DNA from 3 places in the Flavonifractor sp. An91 genome. Region 1 is predicted to be linked to each of the others. Evidence: riboswitches for the same ligand, from Rfam matches in the RefSeq annotation. Region 1 holds a riboswitch; each other region holds the start of a gene.

Region 1 (7,417 bases):
GCCGCTCGCCCTTCTCGCACAGGGCCATGTTCAGCTTGGCGGCCACCGCGCAGAAAGAGGGCACGCCGGGGATGATCTGGGCGTCATACCCCCGGGCCGCCACCTTCTTGTGGAGGTAGAGATAGGTGGAGTACACCGTGGGGTCCCCCAGGGTGATAAAGGCCACGTCCTTACCCCCGTCCAGGGCGGCGCACACCAAGTCGGCGTTGCGCTCATAGGCCCCGTCCAGGGCGGCATGGTCCCGCACCATAGGGGCCTCGCAGGTCAGCAGTTCCTTGCCGTCGGCCAGCTCCCCCACGATATTGAGGGCGGTCTTTTCCCCCCGGCCCGCGTCGGGCACGGCCAGCACCGCCGCCTGGCGGATGATGCGCTCGGCCTTCTTGGTCATCAGCTCGGGATCGCCGGGGCCAACCCCCACGCCGTACAACATTCCTCTCATTGGTTTTCCTCCTTGAGCATTCGCAGGATCTCCCGCCGGGCCGCCCCGATGGTGGCGGCGGACCGGTCGGCGTCCAGACCATCCACCTCCCGCAGCACCTCCATCAGGTGGGCGATGCGGGGCAGACGGAGATGATTGGCACGCAGGGCCGCCGGGTCGGCAAAGAGCTGCTCCGGCGTACCCTCCAGCAGCACCTTGCCGCCCCCCAGCAGGTAGGCGTAGTCGCAGTACAGGGGCACGATGTCCATGTCGTGGGTGGCGATGAGTACCGTCATGCCCAATTCGTCCCGCAGCCGGGCGAGCAGCTTCATGATGTCGCTGACCCCCTGGGGGTCCAGCCCGGCGGTAGGTTCATCCAGAATGAGCACCTCCGGCTCCATCACCAACACACCGGCGATGGCCACCCGCTTCTTCTGTCCGTAGGACAGGGCGTGGGTGGGTTTGTCCCGCAGATGGGACACTCCGGTGCGCTCCAGGGCGTCCTCCACCCGGCGGCGGACCTCCTCCGCCGGCAGGCCCAGGTTCACCCCGCCGAAGGACACGTCCCGGTACACGTCGGCGGAGAAGAGCTGGTCGTCCGGGTCCTGGAACACGATACCCACCCGGCGGCGCAGCTCCAGCAGGCCCTTCTTGTCATAGCGCACCGGCTGGCTCCCCAGCACCACCTTGCCGCTCTTGGGGGTGAGCACCCCGTTGAGGCTGAGGAATAGGGTGGACTTGCCCGCCCCGTTGGCCCCCAGGATACCGGTGACCTTCCCTTTTTCTGCGGCAAAGGTGATATGGTCCAGGGCCACAGTGCCATCTTCATAGGTATAACACAGATCTTCTGCCTGGATGGCCTTCACGGCAGCAGCCTCCCTTCCACAAACCAAATGGCGATCTGTCCCGCCGCCGCAAATACGGTGAGGGGGAGCAGCCCCCACCCCGGACGGTAGGCGTCGTTCAGGGTGGTGAGACTGCCGGTATAGCCCCGGGACTCCAGGGCGGTATAGATACGGTCGGCCTTCCGCCAGGCCCGCAGGAACACCATGGAGGCCAGCATCCCCAGAGAGGACACCGACCGGCGGAACCCCCGGTAGCCCAGCCGGGAATCCTGGGCGGTGCGGATGTTGGCAGCCGTCTCCGCCAGCACGAAAATGAAGCGGTAAATGAGCTCCATCAGCTCCACCAGCAGCTTGGGCACATGGAGCTTCTCCAGGGCCATGGTCAGATCGGTAACGGGGGTATTGAGGGAGAGAAAGTACATACATCCCACCGCCCCCAGGGCCTTGCAGAAGATCCGGCCGCCCAGCCAAAGGCCATCCACGGTAAAGCCCCACAAACTGTTGCCCACCGGAATAGCTGCCACCATCTCCGTCCCAGCGGGGTAGGCCCCCGCCACGATGGTAAGGCAGCCGATGACCAGAAAGATCAGCGGCACCTTTAAAAAATGGAGGTACACCCTGGGGGACAGTCCCCCCAGGGTGGTGATAAGCCCCCCCATCAGAACCAGGGTAAACAGGCCCACCGCCACGCTGTCGCAGCACAGGCAGATCACCAGAGCGACTACCGTCAGCAGCAGCTTGGGCATGGGAGACACCCGCCGCAGGCGGGACTGATAGGCGTAGCGGTCGGTGCCCATGGTCAGTTCGTTCCTTTCTCTTTTCCGTCCGGCTTCTTGGTGATGCGGCCCAGAATGAAGCCCACCACACCGGCGCCGATGGCAGCCTGGAGGGCAAAGAGCATAGACTCCACCTCGCCGCTGGCGGGCTCCAGAATGGGCTCAAACCAGGGCTCATAGTCGGGGTTAAGCTCCATAATGGCCTCCTCAGCCTGGCCGTCGGCTCCGCCGAACTCGGCATTGGGCAGCAGCCACAGGGGCACGGCGGCAATGACCACCACCAACAGGATCAAAATCAAATTTTTCTGCCAAACTTTCATATCCGTCCCCTCCTTACAGCACCTGCAGCTCATGCAGCTCGGTCTTGCTGTACTTCTCCAGCACGTTGAAGATCACCACGGTAAGCAGGCCCTCGGCAATGGCCAGAGGGATCTGGGTCACGGCAAAGATGGTGAGGAACTTCACCATGCCGCCGTTGATGACCCCCAGCTGGACCGAAGTGACCACATAGGTGAAGAGGTCACCCAGGGCGGCGGCGGCAAACACCGCCACAGCGGCAGGAGCCTTGGCCTTCCGCAGCAGCTTATAGACCAGCCAGGACACGATGGGCCCGGCAATGGCCATGGAGAATACGTTGGCGCCCAGGGTGGTGAGGCCGCCGTGGGCCAGCAGCAGGGCCTGGAAGAGCAGCACGATCAGCCCCAGCACCGTCATGACCAGGGGCCCGAACAGGATGGCGCCCAGGCCCACACCGGTGGGGTGGGAGCAGGAGCCGGACACCGAGGGGATCTTCAGGGCGGACAGCACGAAGGCGAAGGCGCCGCACATGGCCAGCAGGATCTTGGCCCGGGGGGCCTGATCGATCTTCTTCTTGATGGAGAAGAAGCCGGCCACCACGAAGGGCACGCACACCGCGCCCCAGCCAATGGCCCAGTTCACCGGCAGCATACCCTCGGCGATGTGCATGGCGGAGGCGCTCATGGTCATCAGACCCAGCAGCCCCACCAGCACCGCCGCGGCGCGGACGGTTTTGTTGGCAGTCAGAGTTTTCATGGTTGTCTCATCCTTTCCTATCACTCGTAGGTGGGTGGTTTCCGGGCCGGGCAAGGTTTTCCGGCTTGAGCCTCTCTGCCGCCGCGCGTCTTCCCAGGTTTTCCCAGTGACATGGTGCCCGGCGGCTCTTCTCTTACGGCAGCGGGACTGCGCGGGATTTGCACCCGGCTTCCCTTTTCCCGGCCCTCTATGCAAACAGGCTTACGCCTGGAGTTGTTTGGCCTCTCCGGCGTGCTTGACGAAGAGGGCCTGGATACTGGGAAACTCTCCCAGGCCCTGGAGCACGCAGTTGACGGCGTAGCCCTCTTGTTCCAGCAGGGACTTCCAGGAGTCCTCCTCCTCCCCCGCCAGATCGTTTTTGGCATGGTCGCCCGCCACGATCATCAGGGGGCGCAGCTCTACGTTTGTGGCACCCAGCTCTTGGATACGGCGCACCGCCTCCCCAAAGCCGGGGTAGCCCTCCACCGTGCCGATGACCACGTCCTTCCGGCCCATATCCCGGAACACATACTCCAGCAGGGCGTAACAGGAGTTGGCAAAGTGCTCGGTGCCGTGGCCCATGTAGAGGATGGCTTTGCCCTCCTCTGCCTGGGGCAGGTCTTGGAGCAGGGCCCCCACCGCGTCCAGGTAGTCCCCCGTCTCGGTGAGCAGGGGGCGGCCGAAGGTCAGCTTCTCAAACCGGCCCTCGAAGGGGCCGGCCAGAGCCATCATCTTGTCGTACTCGTCGCCGTTCATGATGTGGGTGGGCTGGACCAGCACGTCGGTGTATCCCTCCGCCGCCAGCTTCTCCAGGGCGGCGGGTACGTCGTCGATGTGGGTGCCCTCCCGCTCCAGCTTTCTCAAAATCATACCGCTGGTGAAGGCCCGGCGAAGAGTGCGCTCCGGAAAGGCGGCGGCCAGGGCCTTCTCGATGGCGGTGATGGTCTTTTCCAGGGTATCCCGGTGGCTGGTGCCGAAGGACACCGCCAGAAGGGCTTGTTGTTTCATATCCTTCACTCCCGTACGTTGTTGCTGGCCTGGTAGAGCAGGGCGTTGCAGATGGCAGCGGCGATGTTGCTGCCCCCCTTGCGGCCCCGGGCCACGATGTGGGGGGTGTCCATGGTGAGCAGCAGCTCCTTGCTCTCCACCACGTTGACAAAGCCCACCGGCACGCCGATCACCAGAGCGGGGGCCATCTTCCCCTCCTCGATGAGCTCACAGGCCCGCACCAGAGCGGTGGGGGCGTTGCCGATGGCCAACACCAGGGGGCCCTCCAGCTGAGCGGCCCGCTCCATGGACACGGTGGCCCGGGTCTCCCCCCGCTCCTTGGCCTCAGCGGCCACGTCCGGGTCGGACATGAAGCATACGGCCTTGCCGCCGAACTTCTCCAGCACCCTCTTATTGACGCCGGAGAAGGCCATCTGGGTGTCGGTGACGATGGTGCAGCCCCCCTTGATGGCGGCGATGCCCGCCGCCACCGCATCCGGGGAGAACACCAGATTGTCGGCATAGTCGAAGTCGGCGCTGGTGTGGATAGCCCGCTTGATGATGGGCAGCTGGTCGGCGGGAAACACCCGGTCCCCCAGCTCCTGGCCGATGATCTCCATGCTTCTGGCCTCAATGTCAGCGGGGGCCACCCGCTGCAACTCTATCTTTTTCATGGGTCATTCCTCCCCGTTCAGGATGCGGTAGATCCGCTCCATGTCCAGACTGGCCCGCAGGCCGTCCGCCAGCTTGTCGTACTGCCGCTGGGCGTACTCCTGCCAGTCCACGCTGGCGGCCTGGCCTTCCAAACCCTTGGCCTTCAGCAGGCAGTTCACCAGAGCGGAGGCCGCTCCAGCCTTATCAAAAATGCCGTGGACGTAGCAGCCCCACACGTTGCCCGCGCTGAGGCCGTCGGTATGGACCTCCCCGGTCTGGGTGGCAAACCGTACCAGCGGGGCGGCGGCGCTCTCCGTCTTGCCCATGTGGATCTCATAGCCCTCAAAGGCCACACCGGCCATGGGGGCAAAGATACCGTCGGCAGCGGCAAAGGTGCCGGTCACCCGGGTGCGGGTCTTTTCCCCCTGGAACACAGTCTCAGAGGGCAGCAGGCCCAGCCCCGCCAGGGTGCCGCCTCCCTCCACCCCATCAGGGTCGGAGACGGTATTGCCCAGCATCTGATAGCCGCCGCAGATTCCGATGACCGCGCCGCCCTTGGCGGCGTGCTTCAGAATGGCGCCCTCCAGGCCGCTCTGCCGCAGCCACCGCAGGTCGTCCATGGTGTTCTTGGTGCCGGGCAGGATGATGAGGTCGGGATAGCCCAGCTCCCCCACGCTCCCCACATAGCGGAGGGAGACCTCCTCCATCCGCTCCAGGGGGTTGAAGTCGGTGAAGTTGGACAGCCGGGGCAGGCGGATCACCGCCACGTCCACCAGACCCACTTTACCGGATTTGGACAAACGGGCGGACAGGGAGTCCTCGTCGTCCACGTCCACCTCCAGCATGGGCACCACGCCCAGCACCGGCTTGCCCGCCAGCTCCTCCAGCTGGGTCAGGCCGGGACGGAGAATCTCCACATCCCCCCGGAACTTGTTGATGATGAGTCCCTTGATCATATCCTGCTCGTCGGGGTCCAGCAGCTTCACCGTGCCGTAGAGGGAGGCAAACACGCCCCCCCGGTCAATATCGCCGCACAGCAGCACGGGGGCCTTGGCCATGCGGGCCATGCCCATGTTGACCAGATCCTCCTCTTTCAGGTTGATCTCCGCCGGGCTGCCTGCGCCCTCGATGACGATGATATCATACTCCTCCGCCAGAGAGGAATAGGCCTCCATCACGTCGGGAATGAGGTTTTTCTTATACTTGAAGTAATCTCCCGCCTTCATAGTACCCCGGGGAATGCCGTTGACGATGACCTGGGAGCCCACATCGCTGGTGGGCTTCAGGAGAATGGGGTTCATTCGCACGTCGGGAGCCACCCCTGCCGCCTCGGCCTGCATGACCTGGGCACGGCCCATCTCCAGCCCAACCGGGGTGATGGCGGAGTTGAGGGCCATATTCTGGGACTTGAAGGGGGCCACCTTGTAGCCGTCCTGCTTGAAGATTCGGCACAACCCTGCCGCCAGCAGAGACTTGCCGGCGTTGGAGGCGGTACCCTGGATCATAATTGCCTTTGCCATCACTGCACCTCGCTGAGGGCGGCCAGCAGCCGCCGGTTTTCTTCTTCGCCCCGGACGCACACCCGATACCAGTCGGGGCCCAGACCGTGGTAGTTGGCGCAGGAGCGGATGAGCACCCCCCGCTCCAGCAGTCTCTCTTTCAAATCGGCTACGCCGGGCAGCCGGAACAGGAGATAGTTGGCCTGCCCGGGAATCACGGTACAGCCTGCCGCCGTCAGACCGGCGGCCAGACCGGGCCGGGAGTTTTCCACAAGGCGCCTGCCCTCCGCCGGCCAGTGGGGACAGCAGGTCAGGGCGGCCACACCCGCCGCCTGAGCGGGGGTGGACACGCTCCAGGGCTGGGCGAATCTGCCCAGCTGCTCCCGCAGTCCCTGGTTGGCCGTCAGGCAGTAGCCCAGCCGCAGCCCCGCCATGGCGTAACTCTTGGTGAAGGCCCGCAGCAGCACCAGATGGGAGTGGTTGGCCAGCCAGGGGGCCAGCCCCGGCCCGCCGGTGGCCAGAGGCAGGAAGCACTCGTCCACCACCAGCACCGCGCCTACAGCGCCGCACCGTTCCACCACAGCCCCCAGCAGGTCCTGGCCGATCAACCGCCCGGTGGGGTTGTTGGGGGTACACAGGAACACCAGGTCGATGCCCGGTTCGATGGCGTCCACGAAGCCAGCGTCCAGGTCGAAGTTCCTGCTCTGGTCCAGGGTATACCGGGCCACCTGGCAGCCCACGCAGGTCACGGCCTCCTCATATTCGGAGAAGGCGGGGGCGGTAACCAGAGCTTTTTTCGGTTTCAGCGCAAACACCAATCGGAAGATCAGGTCGGCGGCGCCGTTGCCGCATACCACCTGCTCCTCCCCCACTCCGTCATGGGCGGCAATGGCCCGCCGCAGGTCCCGGCACAGGGGGTCCGGGTAGCAGGCCGACTGGTCCGCCGCCTGCCGGACCGCCTCCGCCACCGGGGCAGGCATTCCCAGGGGGGTCAGGTTGGCGGAAAAGTCCAGGACTTCCCCGCCGTAGGCGGCCTGGGCGGTGAGGATATCCCCGCCGTGGGTGTAGACTGGCATAACAACGCTCCTTTTCGTGGACAAAGTGGGCATCCGCCCTCAGGGGAACAATAAAATCAACAGAGGCACCCCGCAGAAGAGCAGCAGGGCGAAGAAGGCGGTAGCGTACAGGATCCGGCCCGCCCGCAGG
Region 2 (7,417 bases), on a different contig from region 1:
TTCGTAGATCAGGGCCTCATCGGCCTGAATCCGCTCATCCAGCATCTGGCCAAAGGCGGTGAGGGCGTTCCGATCCACCAGCACCCCGGCGTGTTCCATCTCCGCCAGCACCGGGCACAGGGGGAGCTCCACCTCATAGTACAGCTTATCCATACCCAGCTCCGTGAGCCGGGGGGCCATAGCCTCCTTCAACGCGCCGATAAGGGCGCAGTGGGACAGGAAGGCCCCCAGTACCGCCACCTGATCCCCCAATGGCGTCCAGGCGTCCTTGGCCAGGTAGGTATCCTTGGCCTTGGCATACTCATGGTTGAACCACCGCATACCCAAAGTCTCCAGCTCGTAGCTGCCGTCGGTGGGAGCCAGCAGATAGGCCGCCAGAGCCGTATCAAAGACAAAGCCGCCTCCCTCGATGCCCTCGTTCAGCAGTCTGGACAGCAGGGTTTTCACATCGTGGGTGTTCTTCTTGATGTCAGGAGCAAAGAGGGCTTTCAAAACGCTGTTATACCCCTCCAGCTGGTCAGCCCGGAGAATGGCGGCGTGGCTATCCTGCTCACTCTCCCAGTGCTCCACCACAACCACGTCCAGAGAGGGCAGGGCCAGCACATCCACGCTGTCTTTCTGCCGCCAGATAGACAACAGCTCCTCTGCCCGGTTCAAATCGGTGACATCTTCACTGGTGCAGGTGCCGGTAAACTGTTCCTCCTGCTGCACCTCCCCCTGAGGCGCGCTGAGGCCCAGCTTGTCGATGAGCTTATTGAACTCCAGCTTGAGGAAAAACTCGTACAGGACGGCGGCATTGGGTTCCTTCCGCAGGTTGGCCTCGGGGGTGAAGTCGATGGGGGCATCGCAGTGGATGAGGGCCAGGTCGTAGGACATTTTAGCCTGGTCTGCCCCTTCGGTCAGTTTCTTAAGCACGGCAGGCTTGGCCTCTACGCTGTCCAGATCCTGATAAATGGCTTCCACGCTGTGGTAGCGCTGGATCAGGTCCATGGCGGTCTTTTCACCGATCCCCTTGACACCGGGGATGTTATCGCTGGTATCCCCCATCAGTGCCTTCAGGTCCACCATGTGGATGGGATCAAAGCCGTAGGCCTCCCGGAAGGCCTCGGGGGTCATCTCCTTGGTGGTGGTCTGGCCCATACGGGTGGACACCAGCTTCACCCGGGTGGTATCGGTGACCAGCTGGAGGGAGTCCTTGTCGCCGGTGACGATGACGGTATTCCACCCGGCGGCGGTATCCTTCACCGAGATGGTACCGATGAGGTCGTCGGCCTCCCAGCCATCCATCTCATAGCGAGGGATGTTCATGGCCTCCAGTACCTGCTTCAGGATAGGCAATTGAGCCGCCAACTCCTCCGGCATCCCCTTCCGCTGGGCCTTATAGCCTTCATAGGCCAGGTGGCGGAAGGTGGGGGCCTTTCGGTCAAAGGTGACACACAGGGCGTCTGGCCGCTCCTCGTCTATCAGCTTGAGCAGGATGTTCACGAAGCCATAGACGGCGTTGGTGGGGGTGCCGTCCTTGGTGGTGAGCAGCTTGATGCCGTAAAAGGCCCGGTTGATGATGGAATTGCCGTCAATGACCATAAGCTTCATGAAAGGACCTCCTGCTGTCCGGCACACCGGACATAAAATCTCAGGTTATAGTATACCAGCTTTCTCCGTCCCATACAAGAGAAACGCCCGCCGGGTCACCTCACAATGGTGACCGCTATGCGTGCCGAGGCCAAATACCCCTCGGCAGAAGCCAGCAGGATATAGATCCTTCTGAGACGGCGGTATCAGGAAGGTCCTTCCCCTCCGGCTTCAGGCATGGCTAACATTCCGCGCCCAATAACGCCGCATATGCCGGCGCACAGACTTGCTCAGCGCAGGAATGCCCAGCAGTTCCAGTCCGGTCTGCCAGGTGCAGCCCACTTGTCTGAACAATACATCCAGCTCCCCGGGCAGCTCCTCCCGGCAGGGAGGCTGACCTGTCCGTCGGACCGCCGCGCAGTACTCCCCCAGTGTTTGTCGGGCATCCTCATCCAGGCATACGCCCCGGGACGCGCACCGCTTCAGGAAGGGCAGGGTGTCCACCCGCTCGGGCCAGTCCGCCGGCCACATCCGCTCTGCCGCCTGCTGGCGGCTCCTGCCCCGGGCCCGCCAACAGGCATGATGGAGGGAACCAAAGCGCTTTTCCAGATACCAGCGGTAGACGCACAGCAGCCGTTCCGGACGGGGCGAACCATTGCGCCCCTCCATGGTCTCCACCAGTGACTCCAATAGTTCTTCGTCGGAAAAGCTGGTATACACCTGTCTGCCAATGGGACATTCCGGGGAAAAATAGAGGGTAAGATCTCCATCCAGCTGCTGAGATAATCCGGGCGTATCGGTCATCTCCTCCTCCAGTTCCGCCAGCCACTGGCGATATTCATTCAATTCCCGCTGGGACAATCTGTTCTTTCCGGTCCGTTCCATAGCTTTACTACCTCCCTGCCGCTGCAAATGGATTCCGGCGGGGACATCTATGGCCCAGGCCATAGCAAAAGAAAAGAGTTTCCCGGACGGGAAACTCTTTTTTCATCAGCTCAAACGCCTGTGCTGTCACGCGCCATTTCCCCGCCGAATATGCGCGTTACCGTCGCGGCTGGCTGGTCTCCTGGCTTGGATTCAACCTTACGCCCGTCTTCCCATCCGTACCCGGACAGTGACCTTATGAGCGCTCGTCATCCTTACAGTAGAGAGGGCTGCTGCGGACTTGCACCGCATTCCCATTGAAAGCTCCGCCCCTGAGGACGGATAGCTACCAACCGCTGATTGGATTCAGTTGTTGTTTCTATTATATCATCTTCGTCCGAAAATACAATGCTTACTTTGGTTACATCCCGCCGTAAGGTCCGTTCCACCCGCCGGGCTGAGGCCGCTGAGGAAAGGCTCCATACACCACCCAGTTATAAAAATTGGCATTGGCCGCCCCCATATAGGGGCCGATCCACAGGCTCAGAATACCCAGGGTGAAGGGAGACAAAATCAGCCATCCCAGGAAGGACAGGTCCTGTACGAACAGTGCCATGATATTGCCCCGCATGGCGCTGCGGCTGTGGCGAATGGCCTCCAGGGCGCCCATCTCCGGGTGGTCCAGCAGAAAGTAGACCGCCAGCCGGTAACGATAGGATATGGCAATCATCCAAACCAGCATGATTAAAGCGCCGACAAGGATCAGGGTGACGCTGTGCATTAGATAGGCCAGGAACACAAAGCCCACATAGACCGCCATACCGATGAGCCCCCACAGGAACACAAACAGGGCCGACAGGAAATTCACAGCCAGTGCCCGTCCTATCGTATAAAAGCCATCCAGCAGATTTCGGTAGCTGGGACCTTCCCGCCGGGTCAATCGCAGGCTATAGGAGGTATATCCGTAATCCATCACCCAGCTATAGAGCGCCAGCAGCAGCTCCATAACCAGAATCACCGCAATACGCTGGGGGGTAAAGATGGCGGTCAGGATCTCTTCCACTTCATAGTTGGTCTCTGTCAGATAAAAATAGGCAGCCTGAAAAGGCTCAGATACAAAATTCAGCACCACACTGCTCAGTACACCGGTCAGCAGCACATACACCAGCGTCACCAGCATGGGGTGGGGATAGGCCCCCCGCATGGCATCCCGTGCCAGCCACTTGGACTCAGGACGGTTATATCCCATGGTACTCCCTCACAATCGTTTCTACCTTGTTGAGGAAATGATACCACATCATGTTTCCGATTGCAACCCGGGCAGCACCACCGTAAAGGTCACGCCCCCCGTCCGGTTGACCGCCCAGCAGCGGCCTCCATGGGCCTCCACCGCCGCCCGGACAATGGCCAGGCCCAAACCGGTACCTCCGTCCGCCCGGCTGCGGCCCTCATCCCCCCGGTAGAAGGGCTCGAACAGGCGGTCCAGATGTTTTTGCGGGATGACGGGGCCGTCGTTGTCCACGGTCAGCGTGATCCGCCGTCCCTTTTGGGCCAGGGCAATGGTCACCGCGCCGCCGGGGGTGCAGTGGCGCAGGGCATTGTCCGCCAGATCATCCACCACTTCTTCCAACCGCAGCCGGTCCCCCAGCATGGATGCCGGGGCCAGTTGAGTACGCAGTTCAATGTTCTTTTCCTCCGCCAGCAGGGACAGCCGTGCAGCACCATTCTCCACCAGAGCAGCCAGATCCAGGGGCTCCCGCTCCACCTTGCCGCCTCTTTCCAGCCGGGCCAGGTCCATCAGGCTCCCCACCAGGGCCGCCATCCGGTCGCTCTCAGCCACCACGGTGTCCAGGTACTGGCCCCGCTTGGCGGGGTCGATGTCCTCCCGCAGGGCCTCGGCATGGGTGCGCAGCACCGCCAGAGGAGTCTTGAGTTCATGGGCCGCCCCCCGGACGAAGGCCCGTTCCCGCCGGATGGCCCGACTCTCCAGCCAGGCGGTGAACAGGGCCAGTGCCACCGCCGCCGCCAGGGTGAGCAGAGCCGCCGGCTCCAGGCCGGCCAGCAGGTAATCCCCCGGCAGGCAATAGTTGGAGGCCACCGGATGCACGCCGTACTCCCTCAGATCGGCGTTTCCATTTCCCTTGTAAATCGTGTAAGTTCCGGTGGAGTATGCGTACATCCACCGGGGATTTTCCGCTTCAACAGCGTCTACCTGCGCCACCATGTCCCGATACTGCTCCAGCCGTCTCGCCGGCCCGCCCCGGCCCGTCAGAGCACAGTAACATTCCAGCCATATGGCCTGAAAGTGCTCCGCCTCCCGGTCGGGAAAGAGTTGGGCGTCGGAATCGGCCAGTACCACCCGCTCCTCCCCAAAGTGCAGAGTGAGGGTCCGGACATAGATCACCTCCCCCTCCTCCCAGCCGGTCAGTTCGATTTTGTCCGGGCCGATACCGGTCCAGAAGCTGTGGTCAGAGTAGCCGTTCAGAATGCGGGCGGCTGCCATCTGCCCCTCCTCGGTCAGGGCCGGGTCAAAGAGGAGATACCGCAGCTCCGTCGTCCCGTCCGGCTGGTACACCGCGCTGCGACCTGCCAGCATCTGGCTCTGTCCCAGCCGCTCCCCCTCCTGGTCGTACACCCGCACAAAGAATTGCCCGCCGTACTTCTTCAGGGTATCGCAGCTGTTCATGGTCAGCATGACGGATAATTCGTCCTTCTCCCAATCTGGAATCTCCCCCTCCTCAGGCGGAGTGGGGATGGAAAAGCTGGTGGTTCCCTGCGTGATGGCATTGGGAAGCTCATACTGCTGACTGATAATGTCCTCCCAACTCCACTGGTGATTGACCCAGAGCATAGCGCCTATGGCCACCCCCCAGAGGAGCAGAGAGACCAGCAGCGATTTGGCAAAGCATCTGAAAAACAGCCGTTTGTCCTTCATATTACTCACCCTCCATCCGATACCCCGCCTTGAATACCGTCTTGATCTGCTTTCCGGCGCTCCCCAGGGCCAAGCGCAGGCTTTTGATCCGCACATCCACCGCCCGCTGGCCTCCCTCGAAGTCGATGCCCCACACCTTGTCCAGCAGCTGGTCCCGGCTGAGCACCTGACCTTTGTTGCGGATGAGGCAGAGCAGCAGATCATATTCCCGGCGGGTCAGGCTTACCGGCTTCCCCGCCACGGTGCAGGTACGCCCCGCCAGATCCAGGGCGATGACCCCGCACCTCAGAGTCTCGCTGTCTCCCGCTCCCCGGCTGCGGCGGATCACCGCCCTTGTCTTGGCCAGCAGCACCGCCAGGGAGAAGGGTTTGGTCACATAGTCATCCGCGCCCAGGGCGTACCCCTGAAGCACATCCTCTTCACTGCCCAGAGCGGTAAGGAAGAGGATGGGCATCCGGCTCTTGGCCCGTACCACCCGGCAGACCGAAAAGCCGTCCAGGTTTGGCATGAGCACGTCCAGCAGCATGGCATCGTAGTCGTGGTCCCGCAGCAGGTCTAGCGCCTCCTCCCCGTCCCGAGCCAGGTCGCAGTCCAGACCGTGGGCAGTAAAGTAATCCCGGATAATATCACGGATACGGGCCTCGTCCTCCACCACCAGAATATGGTCCGCCATGGCTCCCCTCTCCTTTCATTCACAGGATAGCAAAAAGATATGTCCATCTGATGTCAAAAAAGGCGCTGCAATGATATTGCAGCGCCTTTTAATTGTTCCTGCTTAGCCTCTCAATTCCAGAAGCTTCTGCTTCAGCTCGCCTTCGATACGGCCCAGCTCCGCTTCGGCCTCCCGGCGCTTCTGGGCGCCCTCCTGCTGGATGTTCATGACCTCATCCAGGGTGGAGATGAGCTGCTGGTTGGTATGCTGGAGGGTCTCCAGGTCCACCACGGAGCGCTCGGCCTCCTTGGCGGTCTCCAAAGTGCCCATTTTCAGCATATCGGCGTTCTTTTGCAGCAGTTCGTTGGTCATGTTGGTCACCGCGCTCTGGGCGGCGGTGGCCTGACGGGAGTGCTCCAGCCCCAGGGCCAGCACCATCTGGCTCTTCCACAGGGGGATGGTGTTCACCAGAGAGGACTGGATCTTCTCCAGCATCAGGGTGTCGTTGTTCTGGATCAGCCGGGTCTGGGGCCCCATCTGGATGGAAATCATCCGGGTCAGCTCCAGGTCGTGGATCTTCTTCTCAAAGCGGGTGCACATATTGGCCAGGTCGTTATAGGCCTGGGCGTCCTCCTGGGCGCCGCTCTGGGCCGCCTTCTGACGCAGCTGCTCCAGCTCTCCGGCCCGCACCTGGGCCAGGCGCTTCTTGCCCGCCAGGATATACATGGTCAGTTCCTTATAATATTTGGTGTTGAGGTCGTACATCTGGTCCAGCATGGCGATGTCCTTCATCAGGGTCACCTGGTGGGCCTCCAGCACCTCCACGATCTTGTTTACGTTGGTCTCCGCCTTGGAGTAGGAGGCCTTCATGGCCTCCAGCTGGTTGCGCTTCTTCTTGAAGAAGCCGAAGAAGCCCTTCTCGTCCTCCTCGCCGCCGAAGCCCTTCAGCTCCACCACCAGAGAGGACAGGGCCTGTCCCACCTCGCCCAGATCCTTGGTACGCACCGAGTTGAGGGTATTTTCCGAGAAACCGGCAATGTTCTTCTGGGCCGCAGCGCCGTACTGGAGCACCAGATTGGTATCGGTCAGATCGATCTTCTGGGCAAAGTCATCCACCATCTTGCGCTCAGCTTCGGTGAGCTGGCTTTCGTCCAACTGAATGGCCTTGGCCTCCTCACTGGCGTTGGGGTCCAGGCTCAACTGAGGCGCGGCAGGCGCTTCCGCTGCGGCGGTACCCAGATCCGGGGTCAGCGTCAGCTCCGGGGTAAAATCCATGTTGTCAGCCATGACTGCGTCCCTCCATATTCCATACCGGCAGCGCCGGCTTGTTCTTCCAAATCATTGTACCGTTCCCCCATTCCCCTGTCAAGAACACGTTGACTTTCCCTCAAAAA
Region 3 (7,417 bases), on a different contig from region 1:
CTTGCTGTGACAGAGGAAGCAGTCATTACCCTAAATCCAGATGTGATTTTGACCATGGTGGACTATGTGGAGGATCCTGTGGCGGAGATTTTGGGTCGGACCGGCTGGGAGCATGTCGCCGCCGTGGCCAACGGGGACGTGTATCTGGTCAATACCAATGCGGTATCCCTGCCCAATCTCCACGTTATTGATGGCATGAAACAGATGGCCAAAATGATTTATCCCGACGCATATACCGGGATCGAAGATCCCTTTGCCGCGGGAGAGGCGGCATGAAGCGGACGGTCAAAATCCTATTTGCTGTCGCCATAACGCTGCTCGTTTTGGTGGGTAGCATCGCCGTCGGTTCTGTGAATCTCACCCCTGGGCAGGTGGCGGAGATTTTAATGGCCAAGTTGTCCGGCAAGTCTGGTACCATTGACCCCAACCTCAGCGCAATCGTATGGGGAATGCGCTTTCCGAGGGCGGTGCTGGCCTTTCTGACCGGCGCGGCTCTGTCCGCCAGCGGTACCGTCATGCAGTCCATTTTGAAAAATCCGCTGGCGTCCTCCTATACCCTGGGCGTTTCCTCCGGCGCCAGCCTCTGCGCAGCTCTGGTGATGGTCACAGGCGTTACGTTCCCGCTTCTGGGGAGCCTGTTCACCCTGCCGGCAGCGGGCTTTTCCGGGGGGCTGGCCACGGTGTTTCTGGCCCTGGCCTTTGCCGCCCGGCTGGACGGCAAGATGGAGAATCAGACGGTCATCCTGGTGGGTATGGTGTTCTCTCTCTTTGTCAACGCCATTCTGACGCTGATCACCGCTCTGTCCCGGGAGCACCTGCAGCAGATGGTCTTCTGGCAGATGGGCGGCTTCACTGGCCGGAACTGGTCCCATGTGGCAGTGATGTTCCCGGTTCTGGTCATCTCCATGCTGGTATTGCAGCGCTTTACTCCGGAGATGGATATCATGAGCTTTGGAGAGGAGCAGGCCATGTCCATCGGCGTGGATCTCAAGCGGATCAAACTCCTTTTGATCGGCATTGCCGCCCTGCTGACCGGCACGGCGGTGTCGCTGGTGGGTGTTATTGGTTTTGTGGATCTGATCGCGCCCCATGTTGTGCGGCGGATCTTCGGTTCCTCCCACCGTCTAGTGCTGCCCTTGTCCGCTTTGTTCGGCGGCACATTTCTGATGTTGGCGGAGTTGATTTCCCGCACGGTGATGGCGCCCACGATTATTCCTGTAGGGGCCGTGACGGCACTGGTAGGCGCTCCCTTCTTCGCACTGGTGTTCTTCCGCGGCAGAAAGCTGAAATGAGGTGGAGTTTCCATGCTGCATCTGAAAAATATTTGTGCCGGATATGGAAACGGAGACATTCTGCACGATATTACCTTTGATTTGCCTCTGGGACAAAATCTGTGCATTCTGGGGCCAAACGGCTGCGGGAAAAGCACATTGCTGCGTACCATCTCCGGGCTTCTGGACAGTCGCGGGGAACTGACCCTGGATGGGAAGCCGGTGGCCGCCATGCGCCGGCCGGAGATTGCGTCTCACATGGCCATGATGAGCCAAATGAGCACCGTCTATTTTTCCTTTTCTGTCTATGAAACAGTGATGATGGGCCGGTATCAGAAGCTGCGCCGGGGGCTTTTTGCATCCCCTTCCAGAGAGGACAAGCAGTGTGTGGAGCAGTACTTGCGGGCCACCGGGTTGGAGTCACTGAAGGAGTGTCAGATCTCCGAACTGTCGGGCGGTCAGCTCCAGCGGGTATTTTTGGCCCGGACGCTGGCCCAGGAACCGGAGATCATTTTACTGGATGAACCCACCAACCACCTGGATCTGAAGCATCAGACAGAACTGGTAAGCTATCTTAAAAACTGGTCTCAGGAAAAAGGACGGACGGTCATCGGAGTACTCCATGACATCAATCTTTCTCTGATGCTTTCTGATCAGCTTCTGTTTTTGAAAAATGGTTCTGTGGCAGGGATGGGGCCTGCCAATATGGTTCTGACAAGAGCGTTTCTCCATGAGGTTTATGATATGGATGTAGCCTCATATATGATGGCCTCCCTCAAGCGTTGGGAGCAGGTATCTTAACGGTATTCGGACATACAGAAAAGCACATGGCCTGTCCCTGCGTCGGGTACAGGCCATGTGCTTTTTCTATTTTTCCCAGGGCGTGTACAAACAATAGGCCGGACAGAGCTCACCCATATAGATCCATACATTTTCACCCATTTCGATGGGCTCCCGGAAAACCAGGTTGGGAACCATCAGCTTCAAGGTGGTGCGTTTGAGCCCCTTGATGTTTTCCCCCTCCTGAGTGGGAGCCTTGCTGAAATCCTCGATCCGCTGGGCCAGATCGCTGATTCCCAGCTCCCGGGAGAGTCGGGGGATCACCTCATCCTTTACGGCGTATACCACATGATCCGGATTTTCAAACCAGGTTCGACTTATCATAACGCTTGCCTCCTGTCAGTTGGTTTTTTGCGCCAGTTTTTTGATCTCGCCATACTTGCCGATGATATAGTCATAACCCTCCCTGCGATGGGGAATCAAGCAGCCGCTGCAATCCTTAATCCCCCCGGCAATATAGGTGAAGTTTCCGCCGCATTTGTCTCCCAGTGCATGCAGCGGGCAGTAGCAGAACAGGCAGTTAAAGTTTTCCGGGTCATTGGTGGGGTGGAAGGGGAAGTATTCGCATTTGCTGTTGGAAAAGAACTGAAAGTGCTTTTCGGACGTCGATGATTCCATACCGCTTCTCCTTTCATTTTACTGATTGACACATCACTCATGTGATACCCTGACCGGCGGTGAAACAGAAAAAGGAGGTGCCCGGACGGCACCTCCTTCTGACAAAAACACGCTGGCCCTAACAAGAAGGCCAGCGAGCAAAGCAACGTATACAACGGAGGACACGCCCGCTGTTTCCCCCTGCATCCTGCCATGGTGCAAGTCTCCTGACTTACGTTATGAGAGCTTGGCTCTCTGCGTCCATTTCCTACCTTCTCACAGGGTCGTTCCCTGCAATGGCGGACTTTCGTCCAGACGGCATACGCCGCTTCGGAATGGCCTCACGTACACAGTGCCGGTCGCGCGGGACTTGGATATCCCATTCGTTTTAGCTGCTGCCTGATCCTTGTCGGCAGGATCGTTACAGCAAACAGCCACACCATGCAATAGATACAGTGATATGAAATTTTCAAACCGGCGGCAAACGCCGGGCCTGGAACCAAGAATGAATCTAAATATAGCATAGCACGCCTTATGCAGGTTGTCAAACGCTCTTTAGTTTGTTTAGAAACAGAGTTCCAAGGGCTCCTCTCTGAAGAAATTTAAAAAATAGCAAAAACAGAATAGCATTTTGGTACGGCTTGTGCTATAATGCAAAAGCAACAAGGAAAATTAAATATGAAATCCGGCTTTTGTGGCAAATGCGCGACCCGGCTTTTATGAGCTGGACACGCATCCTTGTTTCTGAACAAGGGAATCAGGTGAGAATCCTGGACATGTTTCGTCCGCGACCCGTCCGTGAAAACGGCGGCAAAGGGGCGATTCTATAGCTGTGATTGTGGAGCAAATCCGTTTTCTGCGAAAGCAGGTCACTGGCGGCTGTAATGGCTTAGCTGGGAAGGCGGCGGATTTGCGTTGGCGGGCATAGCTCCGCCTGGACACATCAGTCAGAAGACCTACTAAGAGCTTACCCCCGGATCTCCGGGGCTGCTCTGACAAAAACGCCTTATGCGGCAGCACGTTTGTGTTGTCGCTTTCACGCAGTGACGACACAGGAGCGGACAGAATTGTCCGCTCCTTTTTTGTCAGGTACGGCCCCGTTCCAAAAGCCCTGTTTTTTAAAAACAGTTTTTATAAAATGGTTTAAAGGAGTGGAGCTTTGTGAAAAAAAGGATTCTTTCGTTTTTCCTGGTGCTGTGCCTGACCCTCGGCCTTCTGCCGTCGGCGGCACTGGCCTCCGGCACGGTGCAGCCGGTGTCTAGCCCCGAGGATTTTGCCGCCATGGATCCAAGTGGGAATTATATTCTGACAAGTGACATTACGGTGTCCGCTCCCTATGGGCAGGCTTTCAGCGGCAGCTTTGATGGCGGAGGGCACAAGGTAACCCTCGCCATCTCCGGCGACAGCAAGCTGGGGCTCTTTTCCGAGTTGTCCTCCGGCGCGACCATCCACAATATCATCACTGACGGTTCGGTCAGTGGTACCGATCAGGTGGGCGGTATCGCGGGCCTCAGCGCCGGTACGATTGAAAACTGCCTGAATACAGCGTCCGTCACCGCCAGCAGCGAGTATGCGGCCGGCATCGCGGGACAGTGTATCGGCGGCAGCATCACCAGCTGCGGCAACACCGGCAGCGTGGCGCTCAGCGGGGGGGAGCGCTACGCCGGCGGTATTGCCGGTCAAATCAAGGCCACAGCCATTACCAACTGCTATAACCAGGGTGAGATTTCCAGCCAACGGAACCGTTCCGGTGCAAACCTGGGCGGTATCGTCGGCTACGCAGGAGATGATTACGGTCGCGGCAGCAGCCTGAACAACTGTTATAGCACTGGTGCCATTACCGTGCAGGAAAAGGCCACCAATTTTGGCGCCATTGCCGGATGGATGTACAATTCCACAGCGGAAAACTGCCATTATCTGGATTCCAGCTGCACCACTGGTATCAACGGCAACAACCAGACGGCTGCTGCTAAAACATCGGAGGAGATGAAGGGTGCGGACTTTGCCACCGTGTTGGGCGAGGGCTTCCGAGTAAAGGCCGGGGAGTATCCGGTTCTGTCCTGGCAGATCTCGACCGCTTCCGCTGTGTTTACCATCGCGCCGTCCGCGGCAGAACTGACCATCCGCAGTGGCGACACCGTCGTGTATTCCTCCAGCCAGGGGGAGACGCGAACCGCCTCCCTGGCCGCCGGCAGCTACACCTACACGGTCAGCTGTGAGGGCTATACATCCCAGAACGGAGCGCTTACCATTTCCGAAGAGCAGGCCAACAGCAGTGCGGAAATCCAGGTAGGTTCCATCACCCTTCAACAGGACGAGAGCCAGTGGGGTACCCTGCGCTTCCAGATTGACGGTGCGGAGGATTACACCATCACCGTGACGCTGGACGGCCAGGAAATGACCGCCGGACAAAACGGAATCTATACCCTGCTTCTGAACAAGACCTATGACTACGTGGTGACGCCGGCATCGGAGCAGGTGGAAGGCGCGCAGGGAAGCATTTCTCTTTCCGAGAGCAAAATTGAGACGGTTTCCCTGAAAACGGTCACCGGCATTGCGGTCAAAACCCAGCCCGCCAAGACGGCCTATTATGTTGGTGACGCACTGGACACTGCCGGCCTTGTAGTGACAGTCAGCTACTCCGACGGCTCCACCGGGGAAGTCTCCGAGGGCTTCACTGTCAGCGGCTTTGATTCCTCGGCAGCCGGGGTAAAGACCGTTATGGTTACCTATTACGGAAGCAGAGCAGAATTCCAGGTTTCCGTAGCAGAAAAACCCTTCCCCAGTACCGTGTTCAACGCTCTGGCCGGGAAAGCCCAGGTGGTATACACCCATAACGACAAGTATCAAGGAGAGCCCGGTCAGGAGTTTGTGGAAGAGGACGGCGTTCTCCGCTCCAACAGCAAGGGGCAGGGCAATTCGCAGGTCACCGTGACCATTACGATTGACGAATCCGTTGCCCAGGGCAGCCTTTCCTTCTGGTACAAGGTGTCGTCCGAGGGTTCCTGGACTATATATGACGGTCTCGTCATCAATAAAGGCTCCAAAGTCGGCGGAGAAATAGACTGGACGAAGCACACCCTGGATGTAAAAGGCGGCGACATGGTCACGCTGACCTATGTCAAGGACTCCAGTGGTGACAAGGGAGACGACTGCGTCTATCTGAGAGACTTTACGCTGGAAACCCAGCATACCGCGACATTTACCCTTAGTCCGGAAAATGCCCAGATGATCCTGAAAGCACAGAACGGCGAAGAAACTATCGAACCTGTCTCCAACAGCAATGGAACAGTGATCTATGCGCTGGCCGACGGCACATATGACTACACGGTATCCTGCTTTGGCTATGCGGAGCGGATGGGGCAGATCACCGTGGACGGCGCTGACGTGAAGCAGGCGGTGACGCTGGATGCCAGCACCCGGCAAGCCGTCACGTTCCAGATTACCCGTCCGGAGGACATTTCCGCGCCGTATACGATCAGCGTCCTCTTCCAGGGGGAACCGGTCGCCCACAGCGGAGACGAGGCCAATGTGTATCAGCTGCCGGCCGGCGAATACACCTACACGATCAGCTGCGAGGGCTGTGAGCCGGCCAGCGGTTCCTTTACGGTGGGAGAGGAACCGGTCACCGTCCCGGTGACCCTGGAACGCCAGTGGACACTTTCCGACTACTTTAAGGCAATTTCCCCTGCCATAACCGCCGAGAACGGCACACGCTACGGCTTTGTCCGGGACAGGGAGCAGGACGGCGGGCTAATATCCGATAACGCCGGAACGAGCAGTTCGTCCGCTGCCATGACCCTCACCTTCTCCCAGGCTGCCCGGCTGGATTTTGCTTATCGGGTGTCTTCGGAAGCGAATTATGACAAATTCACGCTGAAGCATGGGACGGACACGTTGATCACTGCCAGCGGCAATGGGGAATGGACGCAGTTTGCTGTTTCCGTAGCCGCCGGCGACTCCCTGACCTTTCAATATGAAAAGGACAGCGGTGGAAATCAAGGCAGTGATGCGGTTTACCTCAAAAATTTCCGTGTGACCGCTCTGTACCCGCTGACCTATACCGGCCTGCCGGAGGGCGGCGCCTTTACGGTGCGCAATTCCAAGGGAGAGACCGTTGCGCCCCAGAGTGACGGCACCTATCTTCTGCCGGAGGGCGCGTATAAATATACCGCCTCGGCTTTCGGATACGAGACGACCCAGGGCAGCTTTTCGATTCCCGACCAGAGCAGCGTGACCGTCTCTCTGAACAAACTTCCGACTTGCAAGGTGACCTTCCGGATGCCGGAGGGCGCTTCCCTTACGGTAACGCACCCCACCGCCGGCAGCATGGATGCCTTCCGTCAGGGAAATGTGTTTACCCTGCCTGCCGGAGAGACTTACTCTTATGAAGTCACCAAGACGAACTGCCTGCCCAGCCGCGGCAGCTTTACGCTGACGGAGGAACGCACCATCGAAGTGAGCGCCCTGACGGATGCCGGTGAGGGCTGGGACGGCACAGCTGTGACCGAGCCCACGCAGGCAGAAGGCGTCTACCAGATCGGCAGTGCGGCGGAGTTGGCCTGGTTTGCCCAGCAGACAGAGAGCGAAACCGGCCTTAAGGGTCAACTGACTGCCAATATCAATCTCAACGGAAAGCCCTGGACCGGCATCAAGCAATTTGCCGGAACTCTGGACGGCGGCGGGCATGTAATCTCCGGCGTCACCGC

The links. A riboswitch is a leader RNA that binds a small molecule or an ion and turns the genes downstream of it on or off. The one in region 1 is predicted to bind cobalamin.
Region 2: it holds a riboswitch for cobalamin, as region 1 does, so the genes downstream of both, B5G42_RS02585 (hypothetical protein) here and B5G42_RS11835 (energy-coupling factor ABC transporter permease) in region 1, are expected to answer to the same signal.
Region 3: it holds a riboswitch for cobalamin, as region 1 does, so the genes downstream of both, B5G42_RS14315 (S-layer homology domain-containing protein) here and B5G42_RS11835 (energy-coupling factor ABC transporter permease) in region 1, are expected to answer to the same signal.

Annotation. Positions count from the first base shown of each region.
Region 1 is NZ_NFHA01000020.1:54,100-61,516, reverse strand. Features, by position in the region: gene cobI (precorrin-2 C(20)-methyltransferase) at 1-439, opposite strand, end outside; gene B5G42_RS11850 (ATP-binding cassette domain-containing protein) at 436-1,284, opposite strand; gene cbiQ (cobalt ECF transporter T component CbiQ) at 1,281-2,060, opposite strand; gene B5G42_RS11840 (energy-coupling factor ABC transporter substrate-binding protein) at 2,063-2,359, opposite strand; gene B5G42_RS11835 (energy-coupling factor ABC transporter permease) at 2,373-3,026, opposite strand; cobalamin riboswitch at 3,146-3,270, opposite strand; gene B5G42_RS11830 (sirohydrochlorin cobaltochelatase) at 3,294-4,079, opposite strand; gene B5G42_RS11825 (precorrin-8X methylmutase) at 4,085-4,732, opposite strand; gene B5G42_RS11820 (cobyric acid synthase) at 4,736-6,232, opposite strand; gene cobD (threonine-phosphate decarboxylase CobD) at 6,232-7,287, opposite strand; gene cbiB (adenosylcobinamide-phosphate synthase CbiB) at 7,327-7,417, opposite strand, start outside.
Region 2 is NZ_NFHA01000002.1:180,191-187,607, forward strand. Features, by position in the region: gene polA (DNA polymerase I) at 1-1,593, opposite strand, end outside; gene B5G42_RS02585 (hypothetical protein) at 1,804-2,457, opposite strand; cobalamin riboswitch at 2,611-2,805, opposite strand; gene B5G42_RS02590 (DUF975 family protein) at 2,858-3,685, opposite strand; gene B5G42_RS02595 (sensor histidine kinase) at 3,734-5,371, opposite strand; gene B5G42_RS02600 (response regulator transcription factor) at 5,373-6,044, opposite strand; gene B5G42_RS02605 (toxic anion resistance protein) at 6,147-7,310, opposite strand.
Region 3 is NZ_NFHA01000031.1:844-8,260, forward strand. Features, by position in the region: gene B5G42_RS14290 (ABC transporter substrate-binding protein) at 1-276, shown strand, start outside; gene B5G42_RS14295 (FecCD family ABC transporter permease) at 273-1,292, shown strand; gene B5G42_RS14300 (ABC transporter ATP-binding protein) at 1,305-2,072, shown strand; gene B5G42_RS14305 (hypothetical protein) at 2,139-2,435, opposite strand; gene B5G42_RS14310 (cysteine-rich small domain-containing protein) at 2,451-2,729, opposite strand; cobalamin riboswitch at 2,908-3,165, opposite strand; cobalamin riboswitch at 3,413-3,687, shown strand; gene B5G42_RS14315 (S-layer homology domain-containing protein) at 3,870-7,417, shown strand, end outside.